Lacibacter sediminis: one gene and its partner. The protein of the gene in region 1 interacts with the protein of each later gene in a pairwise test. Links are inferred from orthologs where the notes say so. Each region holds a gene or a part of one and is shown in the gene's direction. Other genes may lie near its edges.

What was found.
Region 2: the proteins of ftsA (region 1) and H4075_RS02525 interact in binary tests that used the Escherichia coli proteins (3 or more experiments, as listed by UniProt). The link is inferred for Lacibacter sediminis from one-to-one orthologs.

Annotation. Positions count from the first base shown.
Region 1 is NZ_CP060007.1:3,958,396-3,970,650, reverse strand. The notes cover bases 478-3,353. They hold ftsA (cell division protein FtsA), read left to right. Parts: upstream 478-1,153; coding sequence 1,154-2,554; downstream 2,555-3,353. Other genes in these bases: ftsZ (cell division protein FtsZ), read left to right, coding at 2,646-3,353; H4075_RS16835 (cell division protein FtsQ/DivIB), read left to right, coding at 478-958. Also shown: more of H4075_RS16835, read left to right, coding at 1-477; more of ftsZ, read left to right, coding at 3,354-4,514; H4075_RS16820 (hypothetical protein), read right to left, coding at 4,689-5,096; H4075_RS16815 (hypothetical protein), read left to right, coding at 5,670-6,398; H4075_RS16810 (hypothetical protein), read left to right, coding at 6,485-7,333; H4075_RS16800 (sensor histidine kinase), read right to left, coding at 7,590-8,738; H4075_RS16795 (glycosyltransferase family 2 protein), read left to right, coding at 8,778-9,818; H4075_RS16790 (hypothetical protein), read left to right, coding at 9,870-10,073; H4075_RS16785 (glucosyltransferase domain-containing protein), read left to right, coding at 10,161-11,687; H4075_RS16770 (RHS repeat domain-containing protein), read right to left, coding at 12,096-12,255. UniProt on the Escherichia coli protein: Essential cell division protein that assists in the assembly of the Z ring. May serve as the principal membrane anchor for the Z ring.
Region 2 is NZ_CP060007.1:534,322-546,486, forward strand. Bases 5,515-8,300 are described here. They hold H4075_RS02525 (rod shape-determining protein), read left to right. Parts: upstream 5,515-6,286; coding sequence 6,287-7,315; downstream 7,316-8,300. Other genes in these bases: purD (phosphoribosylamine--glycine ligase), read left to right, coding at 5,515-6,094; mreC (rod shape-determining protein MreC), read left to right, coding at 7,360-8,208; H4075_RS02535 (rod shape-determining protein MreD), read left to right, coding at 8,205-8,300. Outside these bases: H4075_RS02500 (hypothetical protein), read left to right, coding at 1-496; H4075_RS02505 (MATE family efflux transporter), read right to left, coding at 552-1,949; H4075_RS02510 (PsbP-related protein), read left to right, coding at 2,321-2,935; H4075_RS02515 (peptide MFS transporter), read right to left, coding at 3,010-4,638; more of purD, read left to right, coding at 4,790-5,514; more of H4075_RS02535, read left to right, coding at 8,301-8,735; mrdA (penicillin-binding protein 2), read left to right, coding at 8,768-10,861; rod shape-determining protein RodA, read left to right, coding at 10,861-12,165. UniProt on the Escherichia coli protein: Forms membrane-associated dynamic filaments that are essential for cell shape determination. Acts by regulating cell wall synthesis and cell elongation, and thus cell shape.

The DNA of each region.
Region 1 (12,255 bases):
GGAAGAATTACTGGAACGAAATCTCTGGATTCGTAATGCTGAATTGTTCTTTGATAATAATGATGTACTGCATGCTGATATTACTGAACGTGAACCCGTGGCCAGAGTGTTTATGGTAAACGGTCAATCATTTTATATTGATGATATGGGCGAGCAGTTGCCGATCACCAACGACCAGGTGGCACGTGTGCCTGTATTTACTTCTTTCCCGAATGAAACAACTGCAGCAAGAAAGAAAGATAGTTTGTTGCAGGAGCAGGTGAAAGAAATGGGTCACTATTTAATGAAGAATGATTTCTGGATGGCGCAGGTTGACCAGGTGAATATAAATAACTATGAATTTGAATTAGTGCCAAAGCTTGGCAATCATCTCATTCAGTTTGGAAATGCAGAAAAGATGGAACAGAAGTTTAACCGCTTGCTGTTGTTCTACAAAAACATCATGAATAAAACCGGTTGGAATTATTACAGCGCATTGGATGTGCGTTACGATAAACAACTGGTAGCTGTAAGAAGAGATAGTGTAAGTCTGTTTAAAAGTTTTGTGGTTGACCAGAATAATTATGACGTAAGCAGGGCTATTGACACAAGTTATATTAACAGCGATACAACATTAACAACTGAAAAACCAATTATAAACAACGAACCAAACAGTTTGCTTACCTCCGGGGCCTATAAGAGTGCACCAACACCTACAGAGCCCGTTTTAAAGTCCGCTACTGTGAAACCAGAGACAACTCAAAATCGCAATGCGATGAAAAACCAACTCCCTACCCCTGCAACAGGCAACAAGGTACAAGGAGACAAATCGCAAGTAACGAAGACAGTGCAAAATCCAAAACCAACTGAGCAAAAACCTAAGCCGAAGACAGAAGAAGAAAGTGTACTGAATGAAGCGAAGAGCCAACCTGTGAAAAAACAACCTAAAGCAGTGATGAAGAAGAAAGAGAATGAGTGATGAATAATGAGAGTGTTCATCCCCTCCTTGGAGGGGCTATAGAGTATGGCACTAAGGAAAATGATGAAAGGGGTGGGTTGAAGATGAATGTAGGAAAAGCGTACAAGAGTGCGACGCAACGATGAACAAACATGCACAACAGTTGATAACCATAAAAACAAAAAAGTTCACACAACTAAAAAACAACATACAACTATGACAACGGAATCACCCACAAACGGAACAGCAATGAGCGCACAGGCTGTCAATAACAACCCCATCATCGTGGGATTGGATATTGGTACAACCAAGATCGCTGCTATTGCCGGACGTAAGAATGAATTCGGCAAACTTGAAATTCTCGGCTTTGGTCGTGCAAACTCCAGCGGTGTACAACACGGCATGGTGTTAAACATTGATCAAACCATTAAAGCCATTGAACAGGCTTTACAAAATTGCTATGCAAGCAACCCAAATCTGGAGATCAACGAAGTATACGTTGGTATTGCAGGCCATCACATTAAATCATTGCAAACACGTGGCGATATTGTTCGTCAGCAAAACGAAGAAGAAATTTCGCAACGTGAAATTGATCAGCTGATCGGCGATCAATACAAAACCTATATTCCAGCTGGTGATCAGATCATTGATGTGATACCACAGGAGTTTACCGTGGATAACTTTCAGAATATTCCGAACCCGATCGGCTATAGTGGCGTGAAAGTTGGAGCAAACTTCCACATCATCACCGGCGATAAAAATGCAATACGCAATATCAATCGAAGTGTTGAAAAGAGCAATTTGAAAGTGAGAGATCTTGTGTTACAACCATTAGCATCTGCTGCTGCTGTTATGTGCGAGCATGATCTTGAAGCAGGTGTTGCCATTGTTGATATTGGTGGTGGTACAACTGATCTTGCAGTTTTTTATGAAGGTATTTTAAAACATACTGCAGTTATTCCATTCGGCGGTGAGAACATTACCAACGACATTAAAATGGGATTAGGTGTATTGCGTACACAGGCAGAGCAAATGAAAGTGCAGTTTGGCAGCGCATTGGCTGATGAAGCAAAATCAAATGCGTTCATCACTATTCCGGGTATTCGTGGAATGGCGCCCAAGGAGATCAGTGTAAAAAATCTTGCACACATCATCCAGGCACGTATGAGTGAGATCATGGATTTTGTAACCTATCATTTAAAGCAGGTTGGTTTAGATAACCGCATGCTCAATGGTGGTATTGTATTAACTGGTGGTGGTTCACAATTGAAACATCTCATTCAGTTAACAGAATATGTAACAGGATTGAATGCACGTATTGGTTTCCCCAACGAACATTTAGCTCCCGGTCATATTGATGAATTAGCCAAGCCAATGTATTCAACCTGTATTGGTTTGATCATGAAAGGTTACAACGTATTCGAGAACACACAGAACAAGCTGAAAGGAATAGAAGTAAAAGAAGAACCTGTAGCAGAAGTGGTGAATGTGTACGATGAACAATCTGAAACACATGTAGTGCGTGTAAAAAAACGCAAGAGCCTGAAAGGATTTATGGACAGCATTAAAGATGGATTGATTGATTTGTTTAACGAAGAAGAAGACAGGAAGCTATGAGTGATGAGTGAATAGTAATGAGTATTCATTCACTATTGACCATTCACCATTCACAACAAAAAACTTACTAACCCAGCAAACCCGGAAAGTTATGATACATTTTGATCTGCCAAAGGAAAAGTCATCCATCATCAAAGTAATTGGTGTTGGTGGCGGTGGTAGCAATGCAGTAAATCACATGCATGCTCAAGTTATTGAAGGAGTAAATTTTATTATTTGTAATACAGATGCACAGGCTATTGCACAAAGCATGGTGCCGAACAAAGTGCAGTTAGGTCCGCATTTAACGCAGGGCCTTGGTGCCGGTGCTAATCCTGAAATTGGACGCCAGGCAACTGAAGAAAGTTTAGAAGAATTAAAAACCATGTTGGAAGTAAACACCAAGATGGCTTTTATTACTGCAGGTATGGGTGGTGGAACAGGTACAGGTGGTGCACCCATCATTGCAAAAATTTGTAAGGATCTCGGCATACTTACTGTTGGTATTGTTACTACACCATTTGGTTACGAGGGAAAGAAACGTATTCAACAGGCGGAAGATGGTATCGGCCGTTTGAAAGAATATGTTGACACCTTACTTGTGATCAGCAATGATAAGTTGCGTCACCAGTTTGGTAATTTAAAAATGAAAGAAGCATTTTCAAAAGCAGATAATGTATTGGCCACTGCTGCAAAATGTATCACAGATGTCATTAACAGTACCGGTCAGATCAACGTCGATTTTGCCGATGTATGTACCGTTATGAAAAATGGTGGTGTAGCAATTCTTGGTAATGCAAGTGCAAATGGTGATAACCGTGCGCAGCGTGCTATTGAAGAAGCATTGAATTCGCCATTGTTGAATGATAATGATATTAAAGGTGCAAAATGGATATTGATTAATATCAACAGTGCCGAAGGTGATCACGAGTTCACCATGGATGAAGTTGAAATTATCCAGAACCATTTATTATCACAGGCTGGTGAAAACACCGATGTGATCCTCGGTTTGGGTTATGATAGTACATTAGGCGATAAGATCGGTATTACATTAATTGCAACAGGTTTTGAAGCAAAAGATCCGTTCGATAAAAAGCCTGCTGTTGTGGAAGAAGTAAAACCGAAAACAGAAAAGATCGTTATGACTTTGGCCGAGCCAGAGAAAAAAGCATACAGTCAGCCCGCTCTTTTTGCGGAGGAGCCGAAGCCAACTCCGGCACCTGCTCCGGCTCCGGCTCCTGTTGAAAATGTTGCCCCTGCCGTTACGAATGAGGTAAACCTGCAACCTGTTTTATCAACTGAAGTGCCTGTTGCAAAAGTGGAAGTAGCAGCTGCGCCTGTTGTTGAAACAGAAAAGATCGAATTTGTATTAGAGCCAATTGCTCCTGTGCAAACTATGCAACCTGAAATAACAGCTCCGCTTGCAGAAGTGAAAGAAGAAGTGGTAATGAAACAGCCAGTTCAGGAAGTAAAACCTACAAGTGCTTTCCTGAAGAAGCCAACGATGATTTATGTAGAGACAGACGAAGAAGAATCCATTCCGGAAATAAAAGCCGAAGAAAAACCGGTTGAAGCTCCAGTTCAACAATTGCACATTGTCAAAGACGAAGAAGAATCGTTCGACATGCAGTTGGTGGAGAAAAAAGAACAACCAACGGCGGAGAAAGAGTCTAGGGCCGATCAAAATGTTCATCTTGCTTCTTCGGAAGAGCCTCCGGTAACGGATGAGGCAGAAGAGCAACGGAAAAAAGCAGCCGATCGTTTACAGAAGTTGAGAAACCTCTCGTTTAACATCCATGGCAGCGATCCGAATAATGAGTTTGACACTGTGCCGGCATATCTCCGCCGTAATTTAGAACTGTACAATACAATTTCGCCTGCAGAAAATTTCTACAGCAATTACACAGTACAGAGTGATGAAAATAACCAGGCGCAGATCAATACCATCAATACATTTCTGGATGGTAAAAAACCAGACTAATAACTTGCTCTATGCTTTAGCATGGAGACATCTTTGTTTTATAGTTGTAAGGTGAATTTTTAGAATCGTTGATTTTTATTAGTTGTGTAAAACCCCTCTGCTTGCAGAGGGGTTTCTTTTTTTGTCAAACCTTAAACATGAGAAAACGAAAGTCAATAACTATACTTAAACGATCTAAACATGCATTCTTGAAAAAATAATTCCTGCGATCAAGGCTTGGAAAAAACCATACAATAGCCATGTGCCCGTAGTGAGTAACGAAACATTAATGGCACTATATGTGATCAATAATGAAGGAATGGTAGCAATTACAACATAGATCAATGCCATTTCAATACCCTGCATCAGTGCATTACCTTTTAATAATGATTTAAACCTGTTCCAGAACCAGGCAAGCCCAAAGGCCAGCACAACGGGATGAACATAATAAAGCAAGTTGCGTGATTCATCATTTACAAAAGCGGGGTTATAATATTCTTCTGCCACCTTTGGTAAAAGGATCGGCATCACCAATAAACACAGGTAGGCAAACACCAGCAAAACAATGCTTGCAATAAAACCGGAACTGATGATTTTTTTCATTTGAAATTATTTATATACGAAAATAAACGGGCGGAGCTTTCGGGTAACTGACAGGGATAGGTGAAAAAGATGATCCTGATCATAGTCTGATCAGTTTAAATTGTTGGCCTTACCTGCAATCAGGGATCATAAGCAGGAGCACAGGTTAACCTCAATACAAAAAAACTCCCTCTGCATTTGTTGATCAACAAAAAAGTGATGCATTTTGATGTGCATAATAAAAGCTTCGCAAGCGTGTATAAACGAAAAAAACCTTTTATGTACGCAATTGATTTTTTAATGGATTTTATTTCGCTGAAAATATTTTTGTAAGCGGATAGTTTGTATCGGCATCTATCTTTTTTAAACCTCTTCAGATATTCCTTAAGTATTGATTTTGAATACGAATTACATGTTATTGTTTGTGATAAGTAAAAGAAAATTTCTCTTGGCACAGTTTATGATTTTAGGTGTGTGTTGATGTGAAAAAAACTTTATCAACAGTTTTAAACCTCTGAAAATATCCTCTGTCTGTATATCCGTTGAAAAGCTCAAAAAGCTTTTATACTTATTCAATCATCAAAACAAAACAGTATGAAGAACAAGATGAAACAGTTATCAGCCGCAGCAGTTGTAATGCTTTTCGCAAATGCTGCCCTTGCACAGGTAAACCTTAATTTAAACAGCACAACAAGCGCAGTTACAAAAGCAACCGTAAGCACAAGTAAAGTAGCAGATGTAGTTGGTAAAACAACACAGGCTACAACAAGAGTGGTAAATGCTACAGGTAAAGTGGTGCAAACAACAGCAAATGTTGCTACACGTACAACAGCAAATGTATCAGCAAAAACAAATGCTGCTGCAAATGCAACATTAAAAAGCAGCAATGCCAAAGTAACAAATGAAACAGCTGTTGATGCACGTTTGAAATCAGAAACAAATGTGCCGGAGCAAGGCAAAGGTATTTCTGCTGAAGTAAAAGAAATGGTAGTTACTGAAGCACAAGGTATCCGTACAACAGAAAAAGAATTACGGAATGATGTGAAGCCCGGCTTAAACATCAGCAGCAGTACAAATGCGAACGCAAACGGTGAAGTAAATTCAAACAACGCATCTGCCAATGGCGAGATCAACGGTAATGCAGAAGTTAAAACTGATGCTAAAGCAAAAGCTGATGCTATGAAAGAAAAAGCAGAAGCAAAAGCAGCCGATGCAAAGACGAATGCAAAAGCAACAGTTAAGAAAGCAAAGAAAACAAAAGTAAATGCTAATGCTGAAGTATCTGTAAACAGTAACTCAGCAGTTTCAACAGGTCGTCAGTAAGGTGAATATTTTGTATTGACGATTGGGAAAGAAAGTCCCGCCACGGCGGGACTTTCTTCTTCAAACCTTTATCAAACCGTAAAACCATGAAAAAGTATAAACAACTGTTTTTGTTTTTTGTGCTGTGTAGTCCGTTGATTCTTTCTGCACAGAGCGATAGTACAAAAGCTGATACAAGAAAGCCTGTTTTTACAGCCAACATCGCTCATCAATCGCTTGTGCATTTTCTTGGACGTACTGATAGTTTGAGCAGCAGTGCTACGTTACCCATAATCAGTTATCAATTGAAAAATGGGTTGTATGCACAGGGCGCCGCTATTTTTATTGCAAACAGTGCTTTGCCATTTCAGTATACCGGTGGCAGTGTAGAACTTGGTTATCGTTTTCCGGAGAGTGAAAAATTTTCAGGTAATGTGTTTGTGTCACGTTTTCTTTATAAGGAAGAATCAGTACTTGTGCAATCAGCATTAAAATACCAGACAGGAATTAATACGTCCCTTCAAAATAAAATTGTCAATATAAATCTTGGTGCCGATTTGAAATTCAGTAACAACACTGATATCGGTGCAACAGCAGGGCTTGATCATTTATTCATCATTCCACTTAAGGAGGGTGAGCCAAAAGCCTTTGCCATTAACCCAACCGTAACAGCTTATGGTGGTACGCAACGTTTTAGCGAAACCTATCAGAAAAAACAAAACAGTACGGTGGGAGGTTTGCCGGTTGGTCCGCCACAAACTGTAACAGAAACAAGGAATGTAAATACGTTTTCTATTCTTGCTTATGAATACACGATGCCGCTTGTGTTGGTGTGGGGTAAGTTCAATGCAGTATTAAGTCCATCTTATGTAATGCCGCAAAACCTCATTACATCAAACGGTGAATATGGACGCAATCGTTTTTATGTAACAGCAAGCGTGGGTATTCGGTTATGATCAACTGACAAATAAAACTCTACATATACAAAAGCCCCGATCATTTGATCGGGGCTTTGCCTGTGCCCGGGACTGGATTCGAACCAGCACGTCCTTTCGAACACCACCACCTCAAAGTGGCTTGTCTACCAATTTCAACACCCGGGCTCGGGGGTGCAAATGTAAAATGCTGCTCCCATTCAATCAAATTTATTTGCAGGGCTGCTTGTTGTAAAGAGTGAATATTGAGTACAGAGTTCAGGCTACCGGCTTTCTTTTACTTCTTCAACACAATCCTGAACGTAGTGCCTTTTCCCGGCTCTGAGTGTTTTACGTACAGTTGTCCTTTGTGGTATTGTTCAATAATACGTTTGCTGAGCGATAAACCTAAACCCCAGCCACGTTTCTTCGTAGTAAAGCCAGGTTTAAACACACGGTTGATGTTTTGCGATACAATGCCTTTGCCCGTATCTGTTACATCAATGATGATGGTTCGCTCTTCTTCGTGCATATCAACCGTAATATTTCCTTTGCCATCCATCGCATCCAATGCATTCTTCAACAGGTTTTCAATCACCCAATCGAAGAGTGGGGGAGAAACAGCTGCAATCATATCCGCTTTATTCTTCTTCACTTCAAGATGCACTTTACCCGTTGCTCGTTTGCGGATATATTCTACCATTTCTTCTACCTGCCGCACCACATTATTCGGTTCTAATTGAGGCGTACTGCCGATCTTTCCAAAACGATCACTCACGAGTCGTAACCGCTGTACATCCTTTTCGATCTCAGTTGCAATTTGCGATTGTGCATTTTCTTCTTTCAACATTTCCACCCAACCCTGTAACGATGAAACAGGCGTACCAAGTTGATGCGCCGTTTCTTTGGCCATACCTGCCCACACCTGGTTTTGGGTTGATTTGTTTCTGATCTGTAAAGAGAAAATAGTAATGATGATGAACAGTGCTACAATAAACAACTGCACCATGGGATAGTAACGCACCTGTTGCAGCAATGCAGAATGACCGAAATAATATTTATTGATGAGCAACGGATCTTTACTTATTTCAAGAATGATTGGTTGATTCTGACCTTTGAATTCTTTTAGTTTTGAAGCGAGATAACCGGGATCGTTTGCAATTTTTGAACTGTCGATATTGATATAACTCACAATACTGTCCTTCTCATCTGTTTCAATAATGGGGATCGATTTCTGTTCGTTACGAATGAGTGAAGGAAGTTTTGTATCAGCATCAATGGGTGCCATGATCAGGAACCTACCGGCTTCCACCCATTGCTCCACTTTCAGTCGTTCATCAACTGCAATTTTATCGGCCAGATAGTTCGAATAAAAAATAGTACCGGTTACAATGCCAATGGCAATAATTGCCAGTAATGTTCGCCAGTTAAAATATTGACCAAGCATGCCCTAATTTAGACAAGGTTTCACTCTCAACCGCTATTTTTGAAAAAATATTTACCACACTTGCAAACCCTCCCGTCTGTTGCTGTTGTTATTCTTAACTGGAATGGAAGAAATTTCCTGCAACAGTTTCTGCCTTCTGTATTAGCATCAACGTACACAAATCTGCGGGTGATTGTTGCTGATAATGCATCAACAGATGATTCGGTACAGTTTGTACAACAAACATTTCCTTCGGTTGAAATATTGACAAGCAACGAGAATTATGGATTTGCAAAAGGCTATAATTTTTTTCTGCAACAGGTAAAGGCCGATTATTATGTGTTGCTGAACAGTGATGTGGAAGTAACTACTAAATGGATCGAACCAATTATTGAGTTGATGGAAGCAGATAAAAGCATTGCTGCCTGTCAGCCAAAAATTCTTTCTTTTCATCAGAAAGATACATTTGAATATGCAGGTGCAAGTGGAGGATGGATTGATGCATTGGGTTATCCGTTTTCACGTGGCCGTGTGTTTGATGTGTTGGAAAAAGATACCGGACAGTACAACGATGCTGTAGAAATATTCTGGGCAAGTGGCGCAGCACTGTTCATCAGGGCTGAGCAATTTCATGCAATGAAAGGTTTCGATGAATTCTTTTTTGCGCACCAGGAAGAGATCGATCTGTGCTGGCGTTTGCAGCGGAGCGGATACAAAGTATTTGTTTGCCCGCAATCGGTCGTGCATCATGTTGGTGGCGGCACCTTGCCAACCGGCAGCAGCCAAAAAGTATTTCTCAACTTCCGTAATAACCTGGTGATGATCTGCAAAAACCTGCCTTGGTCTCAACTGTGGTGGAAGCTTCCGCTGCGGGTTGGGTTAGATGCAGTATCGGCCTGGAAAGAATTACTCAGTGGAAAATCAATTTATTTTTTCGCTGTGATTAAAGCCCATTTTGCCTTTACAGGTTGGGTATTTGGCCCAAAACAGACTGCTACGGGCACATACCCCCGCTTAAAAACCGTATACAAAGGATCAGTTGTATGGCAGTATTTCATCCAAAAAAAGAAGATTTTTTCTGAAATTGTAAAGGCTGTCTGAAGGGTTGTAACACATCATCCCTTACATTTGCAACTGTAAAAACCGACTAATATGGCTCAAGAGATCATCGACGAAAAGCAAAAAGATATCACGAGTAACTGGGTAACTTCATCCCGCTTCCTGTTTTATGTACAGGTGTTTTGTATTGCAGCATTTTTGCTGGGTGGATGTTACAAATTGTACAGCTACCGTTATAAAGGAAAGCCGGAAGTGCAAATGCCAGAAAGCACGCTTTACAATCCTAAGTATAAATAAGTGTTTTTATAATAATACTCGGCCCTCTTTGCAGAAAGGAGGGCTTTTTTGTTCCGAGAAATTAACCTGAAACCCTGATTTAATTGCATGCAGACTTCAAAACACCTGTCTACAATAATTGGTATCGCCATCCTCGCCAGCTTCCTGATCTATTACCCGGTATTTTTTGCTGAGTACGCATTTACTGATGAAGCACATCAGCTTTGGTACAATAATGACGGTTCGAATTTTATCATGTTTCTGAACCAGGGCCGACTCATTACCGGTTGGTTAATTGATGGTGCCTTTGGCAATATGGATTCGATTGGCGATATAAAATGGTTGCGGATATTTTCATTTGCTACCATGATCATGTTTATCCTGTTGTATGGAGTGTTATCCAGAAAGCTGTTTGATGATCTTAAAATCGATGGCAAAGTATGGGCACTGTCCGTCGTGTTTATTCCTTGCAGTTTATCTGCTGCCATTTATGTTGGATGGGCATCCTGTGCCGAAATATTTTTGGCCACACTGGCTGCTTTTTTATCGGGCTATTTCCTGTTTAAAAAAGTACACAGCAACGAGACTTATTTAAAAGTTTCTACACTTACACTGGTTGTAAGCCTGTTCTTCGCCATGTGTTCGTTGTTTACTTACCAAACAGCCTTTGGTTTTTTCCTTTTGCCCTTCTTCCTGTATTTTATAAAAAACAAAACTGCTAAAATTGACAGAACGATCGTCATCGGTGTGGGCTTCTATCTTACATGTTATGTTGTGTATTATTTCCTGTTCAAGTATTCACTTAAAGTGTACAATGTTCCGCCAAGTACAAGGGCAACAATTAATATTGATCCTTTAGGGAAACTGAGTTTCTTTTTCTCCTATCCGTTGGCGCAGGCATTTAGTTTTAATTTTCTGTACAATGCAAGAAGTGTTTTGTCGCAGATATTTTATCCATTGGTTATACTTTTTTGGGTGATCAGTTTGTTTGTGCAGATCGGGAAAAAAAATGTGGGGAAGATCACCGGTCATATACTTATTTGTTTTGCATTGCTTATCCTTGCTTACCTGCCGTTGATGATATCAGTTGAAAGCTTTGCTTCGTACAGAACAATGTTTGCACTCAATTTCCTGGTATTCGTAATGGTTTGTGATTTTGTACTTATGTTTTTGACATCCAGCAGGATGAGAAATGCTGTAGCAGGACTAGCTGGTCTTGTTTTTTGTGCTGTTGCAGTCTATAATTACCACATCAATTTTTCGAAACCATTGGAAAAAGAATATGCCGCTTTGCGTTCTTATTTCATGAATAATTATGAGGAAGGAACAGAGGCGATATTTTTTGTGCGACCACCGGTGAATTTATTTAAGCCGGCATTCGGCGTAAATTATTATACCGATGAATTTGGATACCCTTCAACCGAAAAAGACTGGACTCCCAAACCATTGCTGAAACAACTTGTGCTTGAAAAAACAAAAAGCAGGGAGAAGGCCAAGCAAGTGCTGTTTGACGTTTCTTCATCAACTGAATCACCTGTATTTTCATCAACTGATACTACTGCAAAAGTTCTCATTATAGATATGCAGACAATTTTTAATGCAGCGGTGAAACCCGCCGGTAAGAGTGAAAATTGATAAAGATTGCTCTTTACATTGGATTTCAGTTCATATCCGGGTCGTGAGATCGTTTTTCTTCAGGCGAAAGCTGAAAATTTTTGCTGAGTTTTTTGTCAATTAATTGAACGTCCCTTACATTTGCACCCAATCGTTCTTTTACAAGCGGAAGTAGCTCATTTGGTAGAGCACGACCTTGCCAAGGTCGGGGTGGCCGGTTCGAGCCCGGTCTTCCGCTCACAGTCCCGCTCTCATGCGGGATTTTTTTTCACCCTATTGGAGCCCCGGTGGTGGAATTGGTAGACACGCAGGACTTAAAATCCTGTGACCCGCAACGGTCGTAACGGTTCAACTCCGTTCCGGGGCACAAAAAAAGCGACGTTCTTCGTCGCTTTTTTTATTTGTATTATACTCATCACTGTTTATTCATCACTCATACCTATACGTCACATATCCCATCAACTGCTTCTGCTTACTGAAACAACTTTCTTTTGTCTTTAATCCTTGGGGATTATATTGGTAGCGCCAGGTAACATAATCGCTGCCTCCACTTTGTACGGAGATCATTTGCGAAAGCAAAGACTGTTCA
Region 2 (12,165 bases), 3.4 Mb from region 1 along the record:
AAAATTGCAGACACCTGATGAAATGCGTGCAGAGGCCGTTGCTAATCAGAAAAAAAGCATTGCACAGATCGAAGAGAGTATTAAAAAAGCAGATGCTTCAACCAAACCTATTTTTGAAAACGTATTGATTACCGCAAAAGAAGATTTAAAGAAAATAGAAGATCCTAACAGCAAACATAATGCAGCCTATGCAAAAAATTATGAGCAGGCTGTAAAACAAAATCAACAGAATTACGACAGGCAGATTGCTGACTGGGAAGCAAAGTATCCGTCGAATCATTTACTGTATGTGAAAAAAAGGTTGCAGGAGTTTTTAAATGAAACAGCAGACATTGATTTTGAAGCTGAACTCATCACAAAGAATGGCAAGAAGTATTTTGTGAACCGTGCTTACGAAAGCAAAGGTAACCGTTGGAAAATGGCTTTCCGTGCAGGACAGGATGTTGTTACAACTGCAAGAACATTTGTTGAAAAATGGATGAGCGAGATCAAATAATTCGAACAGTCGGTATACTTGGTTAAAGCCCCCTTTGCAATGGGGGCTTTGTTTTTTATACCTGTACTGATTTCCATTTACCTTTTTTGAAATAATACCAGGCCATCAATGCGATCAACGTTTCTGCTACTGGTATGGCAATGAATGCGCCGGTTGATTTCAGATCAAGTCCCTTTGCCAATAAATAAGCAAGCGGTATCTGGAACAACCAAAAGCAAATAAAATTGATCACTGTCGGTGTTTTGGTATCACCAGCTCCATTGAGCGCCTGCACCATCACCATGCCAATACCATAAAAAATATAACCCGCACCAATGATCTGCAATGCTCTTGCACCATAAGCAACCACGGCTTCTTCCTGTGTAAATATGCGGATGATGGGTGTAGCAAAAAACACAAACAACACCGTTACAAAGCTCATGAAAATAGCATTATACTTTGCTGCGAGCAATACACTTTGTTCTGCACGTTGTATTTCTTTGGCACCAAGATTTTGCCCAACCAATGTTGCGGCTGCATTACTCAAACCCCATGCTGGTAAAATAAAGAACACCACATTTCGGATGGCTATCTGGTAACCAGCAGATGCTGTGGTGCCACCGCTTTCAGCAACCAATTTTGCCAACACGATCCAGCTGCCGGTTGCAATAATAAATTGAAACGTTGCAGGTGATGCAATGGTTGTGAGTGAACGGATCAATGGCCCATCAAAATGAAAATGTCTCTTTTTCATTTGTAATAAACCACTTCCTTTGAACAAGTGCCAGCATTGATAAGCCACACCTGAACTTCGGCCAAGTACTGTTGCAATGGCAGCACCCTTTAAACCCATGAAGTGAATAAAAATGGGGCAGAGGATAATATTCAGTAAACTGGCGATCCATAAACTTTTCATGGCCATGGCGGCATCGCCTGCTCCCCTGAAAATACCATTGATCAGAAACAGCAGAAGGATCACTACACTTCCGCCCAACATAATGCGGGTGAAAATGGCACCTTCTTTTACAACATCACTTGCTGCGCCCATTAGCTGTAAAATGTCGCTTGCATAAATAACACCGATGATGCTGATCACGATTGCAATGCTGATGCCCAGCACCATTGCCTGTGCACCTGCATGTGCAGCTGCATCCGGATTTTTCTCGCCAATACGTCTTGCTACAACTGCTGTGGCAGCAGTGCTTAAGCCAATGGCAACTGAGTAAACGATCATGATCACCGATTCTGTTAAGCCAACTGTTGCAATAGCATTTTTGCCGAGCTTACCTACAAAGAACATATCCACTACTGCAAATACGCTTTCGAGACTTAGTTCAAGAATCATTGGAATAGCCAGGAGAAACACAGCTTTGCGAATGCTACCCTGTGTATAATCCTGCTCCTCACCATTGAGTGATTGTTTAAATGTTTGATAGATATATGAAAGCCTGTTACGGTTATTAATCGTCGTCATGAAAAAGGTTTAAGAATAAATAAAATGAAATGGCTGAAGCGTTGCTTCAGTTAATTGGTGTTTCGGCGTGTGTCTTTTTAAATTAAGACGAATGAGACCTTCATATGCGTAGAATAAGAGTCGCAAAACTAATCTTTTTATTTTTGAACTAAAAACATGGTTGATGACCAATGGAAACTATCCGTGGAAGACGGTATTTTAAGCGGTTGACAGGGTTTTCATTGCGTGATGTGAAACAAGTTTGTACTTTTATACTACAACCATCAAGAACATGAAATGAGCCATAAAATTTTCGGAGGTAAATTTTATCCAATCCCGATGAAAATTTTATGGCAAATAACATGTGGCTAAAATCAAATAAAAAATAGCACATGAAAAAGATTGTCGTAGCCCTTGCCCTTGTTGTGTCTTCTGCTGTAGCATGGGCGCAGCCGGCACGTATTCCGGTAAATGATCTGAATACAGGCACCAACAATAAACCAAACAATAACACAACAAACTCCCCCAATACAACCACTACAACCAGTAGCGAGTTGAAAAAGTATAGCGATCCTAAAGGCCGCTACACCATTGGCTATCCCGGCGATTGGAAGTTTGATGATAAATCAGAAAATGCTGTTTTTAAAATAACGTCGCCGGCAGAAAATGGAGAGGATAAATTTTTCCAGTACCTGAACCTGCAGATCGAAGAAATAAACTCCGGTACTACAGTTGATGATTATGTAAAAACAAACATGGATGCGGTAAAAGATTTTGTGAAAGGTTATCGTGAAGTTTCATCGATGTTCTTTAACCGCAATGGGTCACGTGCATACCAGATCATATACAAAGGCAAGCCTGGCGAAATGACTTATGATGTACAGATCAAACAATTATTTTGTGTGAGTAATGGTAAAGGGTATGTACTCACTTATCTAAGTAAAGAAGGAGAGCGTGATGCATACGAAACAACTGCTAACAAAATATTCAACTCATTTAAATTCTAAAAAGACTTAAGATAAATAAAGAAGGCGGTTGCAAAGCGACCGCCTTCTTTATTTATAGTTCACCTGCATTAAGATCAAGCCTCTTTTGTATGCATCATTGTTTGCAGCTTCTTTGTTAATGCAAACAAGATGAGTGATGCAACACCTGCCATTACTACGAACAGCACGAAGAAATCGTAAAGCGAGTTAATGTCATAACCAAGTATGGATTGAAACTTATAAGGAATACCTGCGTCGTTAAGCTTGGCAATTACCTCTGCTGAAGGTGTAACTGTTTTTGCCAAAATGGGTTCTAAATCTATACCCACGTCAGCAGCCTTTTTGATTTCTGCAATGCTCGGAGGATATAATGCACTAAGCACACCTGCAAGCTTATTCGCAAATGCGTTACCTAAAAACCAAACAGCCATCAGCAACGAAGCGTATTTAAATGGTGCAAGTTTATTTGCAAGCGACAAGCCGATTGGTGATAAACATAATTCGCCCCATGTGTGCAACGCATACATACCGGTTAACCAGATCATACTTACTTTAATACCTGCGCCAACATCTTTTACACCGAAGGCGATCCACAAATAACCAATTGCAAGAAGCATTAAGCCGATGGCCATTTTTGTTGGGGCCGATGGATCCTTCTTCCCCAGCTTCAACCATAACCAGGCAAACACTGGTGCAAAAGCCACAACAAATAAAGAGTTAAGCGATTGGAACCAGCTTGCAGGAACGGTGTAGAATCCAAGATCACGTTGGGTTTGTTCTTCTGCAAAGAAGGTGAGTGATGCTCCGGCCTGTTCAAATGCGCTCCAGAAAAAGATCACAAAGAATACCACGGTGAATAATACAATGACTCTGTGCTTTTCAAATTTGTTAAGCGTTTTGTCGGTCATCACCATAAAAAAGATCAGGATAGCAGAACCTGCAAGTAAGTAGGTAAGATAGCTGACAACTTTCGCATCTATATATAACATGCCGATGGCTAACGCAGAAAACGCTGCTAACCCAATAATGATCGCAATCGGTTTGATCCATAAAGATGGCGACCCAGCAGGCGTTAAGCCAAGCACTTGTTTATCTGGACCAAGAACATATTTTTTATGAAACAGCAACTGCACAACTACGCTGATCAACATACCAATACCGCCCGCTAAAAATGCCCATTTAAAATCAGCAGGGTCGCCGGTGTCACCTACCAACCCGCATATAAACGGCCCAACTGCACCACCCACATTAATGCCCATATAAAAGATGGTATAAGCAGGATCAATTCTTCTGTCGTTTTTTGGATACAGTTGACCAACCAATGAAGAAATGTTCGGTTTGAAAAATCCATTACCTGCAATCATTAAACCAAGACCCGAAAAGAATAATATAGAAGACAGATCTGGCGATGATGCGTAAGTTGATCCACAAAAGAAGAGTAAAAATTCTCCCAGTGCCATTACAATACCGCCTGCAATAATAGAGCGTTGGTTTCCCCAGTAACGATCGGCAATAAAACCACCAATCAATGGAGTGAGATAAACTAAGCTGGTATAGCTTCCATAAAGGTTTGAGGCAAATGCTTTATCGAACAGCAATGCTTTGGTCATGAATAAAACCAGTACGGCACGCATGCCATAATAGTTGAATCGTTCCCACATTTCAGTGCCAAATAAAACCCAAAGGCCTTTCGGATGGCCTTTTTGTGCGGTTGTTTCGCTCATACAATTGGTTTAAGTTTTTTAATTCGTGGAGTGCCGAAAGTAAGGAATAAATAGAAACGGCTAATCACTGTTCGCATTCTTACAGTTTTGACGAAAGGTTTAGGAAGTTGCAGCAGTATGGTCTAATTTCGGGCCTGAAGTAAAATCCGACATGAATATACTACTGCTTGGCTCTGGTGGCCGTGAACATGCCCTGTCCTGGAAATTTGTACAAAGTCCTTTGTGCGATGAATTGTATATCGCTCCCGGTAACGCCGGCACTGCTTTGTGTGGTACCAATATTTCTTTGCGTGTGGATGGTGATTTTGAAGCGATGGAACAATTCTGTCGTGACAAACAGATTCATCTGATAGTTGTAGGTCCGGAAGATCCACTGGTGAAAGGCGTGTATGATCATTTTGATGAAGCACATAAAACCAATCCTTTTGCTGACGGCTGGTTGGGTGTTATCGGTCCCTCAAAATACGCAGCGCAGCTTGAAGGCAGTAAGGCATTTGCCAAAGCATTCATGGAGCGCCACAATATTCCAACAGCTTCCTACAAAGAATTTACTGATACCAATTTTGACGAAGGTCGTGAATACCTCATGAACCATGCATTGCCCGTTGTGCTCAAAGCCGATGGACTGGCTGCGGGTAAGGGGGTGATCATCTGCAATAATCATCTCGAAGCTGTAGCTGAATTTGATATGATGATCCATCAGCACAAATTTGGTGATGCGGGTAAAAAAGTGGTGATCGAAGAGTTTTTGAATGGTATTGAGGTGAGCGTATTTGTGTTGACCGATGGCAAAAACTATTGCATATTACCGGAAGCAAAGGATTACAAACGGATTGGCGAAGACGATACCGGTTTAAATACGGGTGGCATGGGTGCAGTAAGTCCGGTGCCTTTTGCTGATGAGGTGTTTATGCAAAAGGTGAAGGAAAGGATCATTGAACCAACCATCAATGGCTTTAGTGAGGAGGGATTTGTGTACAAGGGTTTTGTGTTTATCGGTCTCATTAAAGTAAACAACGAGCCTTATGTCATTGAATATAACTGCCGCATGGGTGACCCTGAAACCGAGGTGGTTATCCCAAGGCTGAAGAACGACCTTGTTGAAATGCTTGTTTCAACGGCAAAAGGGGAAGTAGATCAAATAAAGATCGAACAAGACCCACGTTTTGCGGTCACGATGGTAGCTGTAAGCGGCGGGTATCCAGGCGATTATATCAAAGGGTATGAAATTACCGGCCTCAATCAATCAACTGCAGAAACTGTTATTTTTCATTCCGGCACCATAGCAGAAGACGACAAAATTGTGAGCAATGGAGGACGTGTACTTACGGTTACTTCTTTCGGTAAAGATGTTGCTGAATCGGTAGCAAGATCAAAGCAGGTACTTGAAGGCATCCGCTTCATGAAAATGTATTACCGCAGCGATATCGGCTACGAATTCATGGGCACTAACTGAGAAGTATAAACGAAGTTTCTGAAATGTCTTTTTTGTTTTTCGTGGTATTGACGAAATGCTTTGCAGGCAAGGGTTAAACTTGTTTTGAAAAAATCGGGAGGAAAAACACTTACGGGCACGGTTTTAGCGTTGTTATTCCAAATTTTTCTCTCAAATTTGCAACCATCGGAATTATAATTTCCAGTAACCAATATGGGACTCTTCAACTTTTTTATTCAGGAAATAGCAATGGACCTGGGTACAGCTAATACCCTCATTATACATAACGATGAAATTGTGGTGAATGAACCATCCATCGTAGCACTCGACCGGAACAACCCTAAGAACGTGTTAGCCGTGGGTAAGAAGGCATTGATGATGCATGAAAAAACCCATGAAAGCATTCGCACGGTTCGCCCATTGAAAGACGGTGTAATCGCCGATTTCAATGCGGCTGAGTTAATGATCCGTGAGCTCATAAAATTAGTATTGACCAAAAAACCATTGTTCGCTCCAAAATGGCGGATGATGATCTGCATACCTTCCAGCATTACAGAAGTAGAAAAAAGAGCGGTGCGTGACAGTGCTGAACAAGCCGGTGCACAGGAAGTATATCTTTTGCATGAACCAATGGCAGCTGCCCTTGGTATTGGTATTGATGTGGAAGAACCCGTTGGTAATATGATCGTTGATATAGGTGGTGGTACTACCGGTATTACGGTGATTGCTCTTGCAGGTATTGTTTGCGACCAAAGTATCCGTATCGCCGGTGATGAATTTACTGCCGATATTATGGAAGCTCTCCGCCGCTATCACAGTTTACTCATTGGCGAACGCACAGCCGAGCAGATCAAAATACAGATTGGTGCTGCTATGAAAGAACTGGATAGCCCGCCCGACGATATTCCGGTGAACGGTCGTGACCTAGTAACAGGTATTCCTAAACAGATCATGGTTAGCTACCAGGAAATTGCTGAAGCACTGGACAAAAGCATTTTCAAAATTGAAGAAGCGATCCTGAAAGCATTAGAGATGACTCCTCCTGAGTTGGCCGCTGATATTTACCGTCGTGGTATTTATATCACTGGTGGTGGCGCCTTGCTCCGTGGCCTGGACAAACGTCTGAATCAAAAAATCAAATTACCTGTTCATATTGCTGATGATCCGCTGAAGAGTGTGGTAAGAGGCACAGGTATTGCACTTAAAAATTACAATCGCTATCCGTTTGTGATGCGCAACTGACTGGGACATCGATGAACGGAAGAACCAATTAAAACCCACCTTTCGTGCGGAATCTTTTTGCTTTTATCAGGCGTTTTTCGGTTTTATTGTTTTTCCTGCTTTTACAGGTGGTGAGTATGTCCCTGCTGTTCAGGTATAATAAATTTCACCAGGCCGCTTATATGGATACTGCCGGAGAAATAACCGGAAGTATTGAAAAACAGTACAGCAAAGTGAGCGGCTACTTCAGTCTTAAAAAAGAAAACGAAGCACTGCGTAAACGACTGGCTGAAGTACAAAACAAACTTGCAGAAAATTTTCAAAGCCCTGATACTACGCAACGTGTTGTTACAGATTCAATTCCTGTAGATACCACAGGTGTTTTACGTAAGTATCTTTATATGGAAGCCGCAGTGGTAAATAATTCAGTAGCTCAACCCAATAACTATTTCACCATTCATCGTGGCAGTAAACAAGGCGTGCAACCGGGTATGGTTGTGATCACTGCCAGCGGTGTTGCAGGTGTGGTGCTGGATGTAACAGAAAATTTTGCAACAGCCATGAGCATGCTCAACAAGCAAAGCCGTATCAGTGCAAGGTTAAAGAAAACAGGAGAGAGTGGGCGCATAGAATGGGATGGCAAAGATCCGAGAATTGTACAGCTGCGTGATATACCAAAAAGTGTAAAGCTTGCAAAAGGCGATACTGTTATCACAAGTCAGTACTCTGATTTCCCTTCCGGCATTATGATCGGTGTTATTGAAAAGGTGTTGCTTGAAAAAAGCACCAACAATTATTTTTTGCAGGTACGCCCTTCAAATGACTTCAGCAGTTTACAGAATGTATTTGTGGTAGCTAATCTGCAACGTGCCGAGCAACTTGAACTGGAAAAACGCATCAAGCAAAAGAAATGAGCAATCTCTTACGAAATATCATCCGTTTGATCTTATTCACCTTGGTGCAGGTATTTGTATTTAACCAGGTGCCGCCTCTGCATCAATACATCACACCTTATATTTATTTTCTTTTTATTCTTTGGTTGCCGTTTAATATCAGCCGTGGCACTTTGTTATTGGTGTCATTCATTTGTGGTATCTGTCTCGATTTTTTTACAAAAACACCCGGCTTACATGCTGCTGCCTGTGTATTGATCGGTTACCTGCGGCCGTTCCTTATTAATTTATTAGTGCCGCAACAAGGTGTTGAGTTCAACTACCGTGAACCTTCTGTTGCCAGCCTTGGATTTACACAGTACATTACTTATGTAACCGCACTTACGTTGTTTCATCATGGTTGGTTATTTACGATCCAGGCCTTTCAATTTGGCAACATCTTATATCTTTTATTAAAAACTTTGGGCTCTACCGTAGTAAGTTTGTTGTTGATAACAGTAATTGAAATTATCTTTATACGAAAGCAGAAGTTTTTAACCAATACCTGATGCGCAAATTTTGAAAAACCTTATAACAGGCCATGGCCGAATTTAATCAATCACGACAAACCACCATCCGTATTATTATAGCAATTGTGTTTGCCATCATTCTTGTACGATTGATGACATTGCAACTGTTTACTTCCAAATATTCAAAACTGGCGAACGACCAGGCCATCCTCCGCAAAATTGTTTACCCAAGCCGTGGAATTATTTTCGATCGTAAAGGCAAAGCGATCCTCGATAACACAACCATGTACGATCTGATGGTTACACCATCGCAATTGAAAGGAGTTGATACAATTATACTTTGCCGCATTCTGGGTATTGATACAGCAGAGTTTAAAGAAAGGGTAGTAACAGCTATTATCAAGAACTCACGCAACAGGCCATCCGTATTTGAACCATTGCTTTCTCCTGAAAAATATGCAAGGATAAATGAGAATTTATTCCGCTTTCAACCGGCTTTCTTTTTACAGGAACGACCCATTCGTACCTACCCTTACAGAGCTGCCGCTCATATTCTTGGTTATGTAGGTGAAGTTGATTCGCCGATGTTGAAACGCTCGAACTTCTTTTACCAGATGGGTGATTTTGCCGGGCGCAGTGGCCTGGAAAGTTATTATGAAAAAATATTGATGGGTAAACGTGGGATCCAGTACATCCTGCGTGATAATTTTAACCGGCCTATTGGTAAATATGAGAACGGTGAATTTGATACAATATCAGTTGCAGGCCGCCATCTCAATACTTATATTGATGTGGAAGTGCAGCAGCTGGCAGAAAAATTAATGAATGATAAAGTGGGAAGCGTGGTTGCCATTGAACCGAAGACGGGTGGCATTATCGCCATGACATCAGGTCCAACTTATGATCCCAATGAATTAACAGGTTCTGAATCGAGAAAGAATTTCAGCCGTTTGTTTTTAGATCCTGCATCGCCATTACTTAATCGTGGTATGCAAGGTGTGTATCCTCCCGGCTCAACCTTTAAACCATTAGGAGCATTGGTGGCATTGGATGAAGGATTGATCACACCTGAATTTGGTTATTCCTGTTTTGGCCGTTATGGTCCTTGCGGCAGGCCGGCCTGTACACATACTAATGCAGGACATGCTGCCAACCTCAGTTTATCTATTGCCAACTCCTGCAACTCGTATTATGCACATGTGTTACGCATGGCACTTGATAATAAGAAGTACGGCAATATTGAAGGTGGGTTGATGAAGTGGAAAGAATATATGTCGGGTTTTGGTTTGGGGCATCGTTTGGGTATCGATCTTCCCGGGGAGTATGCAGGCTATATTCCCGATACTGCACGATACAATAAAGTATTTCGCAAAGGAGGATGGAGCAGTTGCACCATTGCATCGCTTGGTATCGGACAAGGGGAAATTCAAGCCACTCCAATGCAAATGGCTAATGCCATGTGTTTAATTGCAAACAGAGGTTGGTATTACACGCCTCACTTTGTAAAGAATATTGATGGAGAAACAGCAGAAGATACATTGCTGAATAAGTATCGTCAGAAAATTTCACCGCTTCATATCCCTAATGATTATTACCAGGCAGTAATTGACGGGATGGAAATGGTGGTAACAAATGGTACTGCACGAAATGCTGCTATTGAAGGTTACTCTGTGTGTGCGAAAACAGGTACAGTAGAAAACTATTTCAGAGGAAAGAAACAACAGAACCATTCTTTCTTTGTAGCCTTTGCACCAAAAGATAATCCACAGATCGCTATTTGCGTGGTGGTGGAAAATGCAGGTTTTGGTTCAACATGGGCAGCACCTATTGCATCATTACTGATGGAGAAATTCCTGACCGATTCTATTGCGGGTGATAAACGCAAAGCTGAGATCGAACGCATCAGCAACGTTGTTATTACACCGGCGAAGATCAGGTATGAATTGTTTAGAAGAGATTCGATCAAACAGTTGAGAGATTCTGCACAACGTGTAAAAGAAAGACGCATGCGGATTGATTCAACTGCAATTGGTCAATTAAAACATCTGCCGACGATGCCAAACAAACAACCGGCAAAAGATCAAGAACAGCAACATAGGTTAATGGCTATTATACCAACCCATAAATTACAATCACTTAAAGAAGCAAAGCAACGTAACAGCTGATGGAAAAACAGGCAAGCATAGGAAAGGGAGTTGATGCTACAACAGTATTGTTGTATTATGCCTTAGTGCTGGTAGGTTTTATTGCTATTTTTTCAGTTGAGTTTCGAATGGGTGATTCGTTTGTTCAGTCATTACTGGAATTAAAGAAAAACTATTCACGTCAGGTGTTGTTCATTGGCATCAGTTCATTGGTGGGTGTATTTATTTTATTAACTGATAGTAAGTTCTTTACCACTATTGCCAATCTTTTGTACATGGCCGGTATCTTACTGATGCTGTTAACGTTTGTGATCGGTAAAGATATCAGTGGTTCAAAATCATGGATCGCATTAGGTGGTGGATTTAATCTGCAACCTGCTGAATTATGTAAAGTGTTTACTGCATTGGCATTGGCAAAATATTTAAGCAGGCAGGAAACGGAATTCAATAACCTCCGGTCGCATCTCATTGCATTTGCATTAACGTTGGGCCCGGCATTATTATCCATTGCACAAAAAGAAACCGGTCTTGCATTGGTTTATTTCTCTTTCTTTTTGGTGATGTACAGAGAGGGGTTACCAGCCATGTATCTGATCGTAGGTTTTTCCTTCGTGGTATTGTTTATCTCCTCAATTGTATTATCGTTTTTGGTTTATGCAATTGCGTTGGGCATTATTGCATTGATCATCATTTATTATTTCTGGCGGCAGTTTAAACGCAACCTGTTTTTATTGCTCGCCATGATCATCATTTATCTTGTGCTGCTGGGCTTTCATATGTTTGTGAACATCGTTGTGTTTGATAAGATCATGAAACCTTACCAGGCTGCACGTGTGTTAAATATGTTTGGTAAGAGTTATATTCCCAGGTCACCTGAACGAATTGCACAATTTGAAAAGGAACAGGCGAGTGGAAAAAAACGGGATTATACCTATAACGTAAAGCAATCGAAGATCGCAATTGGTTCCGGTGGATTAGCTGGTAAAGGATTTTTGAAAGGAGTTACCACGCAAGGCGATTTTGTTCCGGAACAACACACCGATTTTATTTTTACCGCCATTGCTGAAAGTTTTGGTTTTTGGGGAAGTGCTTTGCTGCTGGGTTTGTATTTCTTTATGCTTTATCGCATCATCACACTTGCTGAACGACAACGAAGTACATTCTCAAGGGTGTATTGTTACAGCGTGGCGGCTATTCTTCTCTTTCATGTAATGATCAATATCAGCATGACAATTGGTTTAATGCCCGTAATCGGGATTACACTACCTTTACTAAGCTATGGTGGATCTTCACTTGTTACATTCACCATTCTGATCTTTATTATG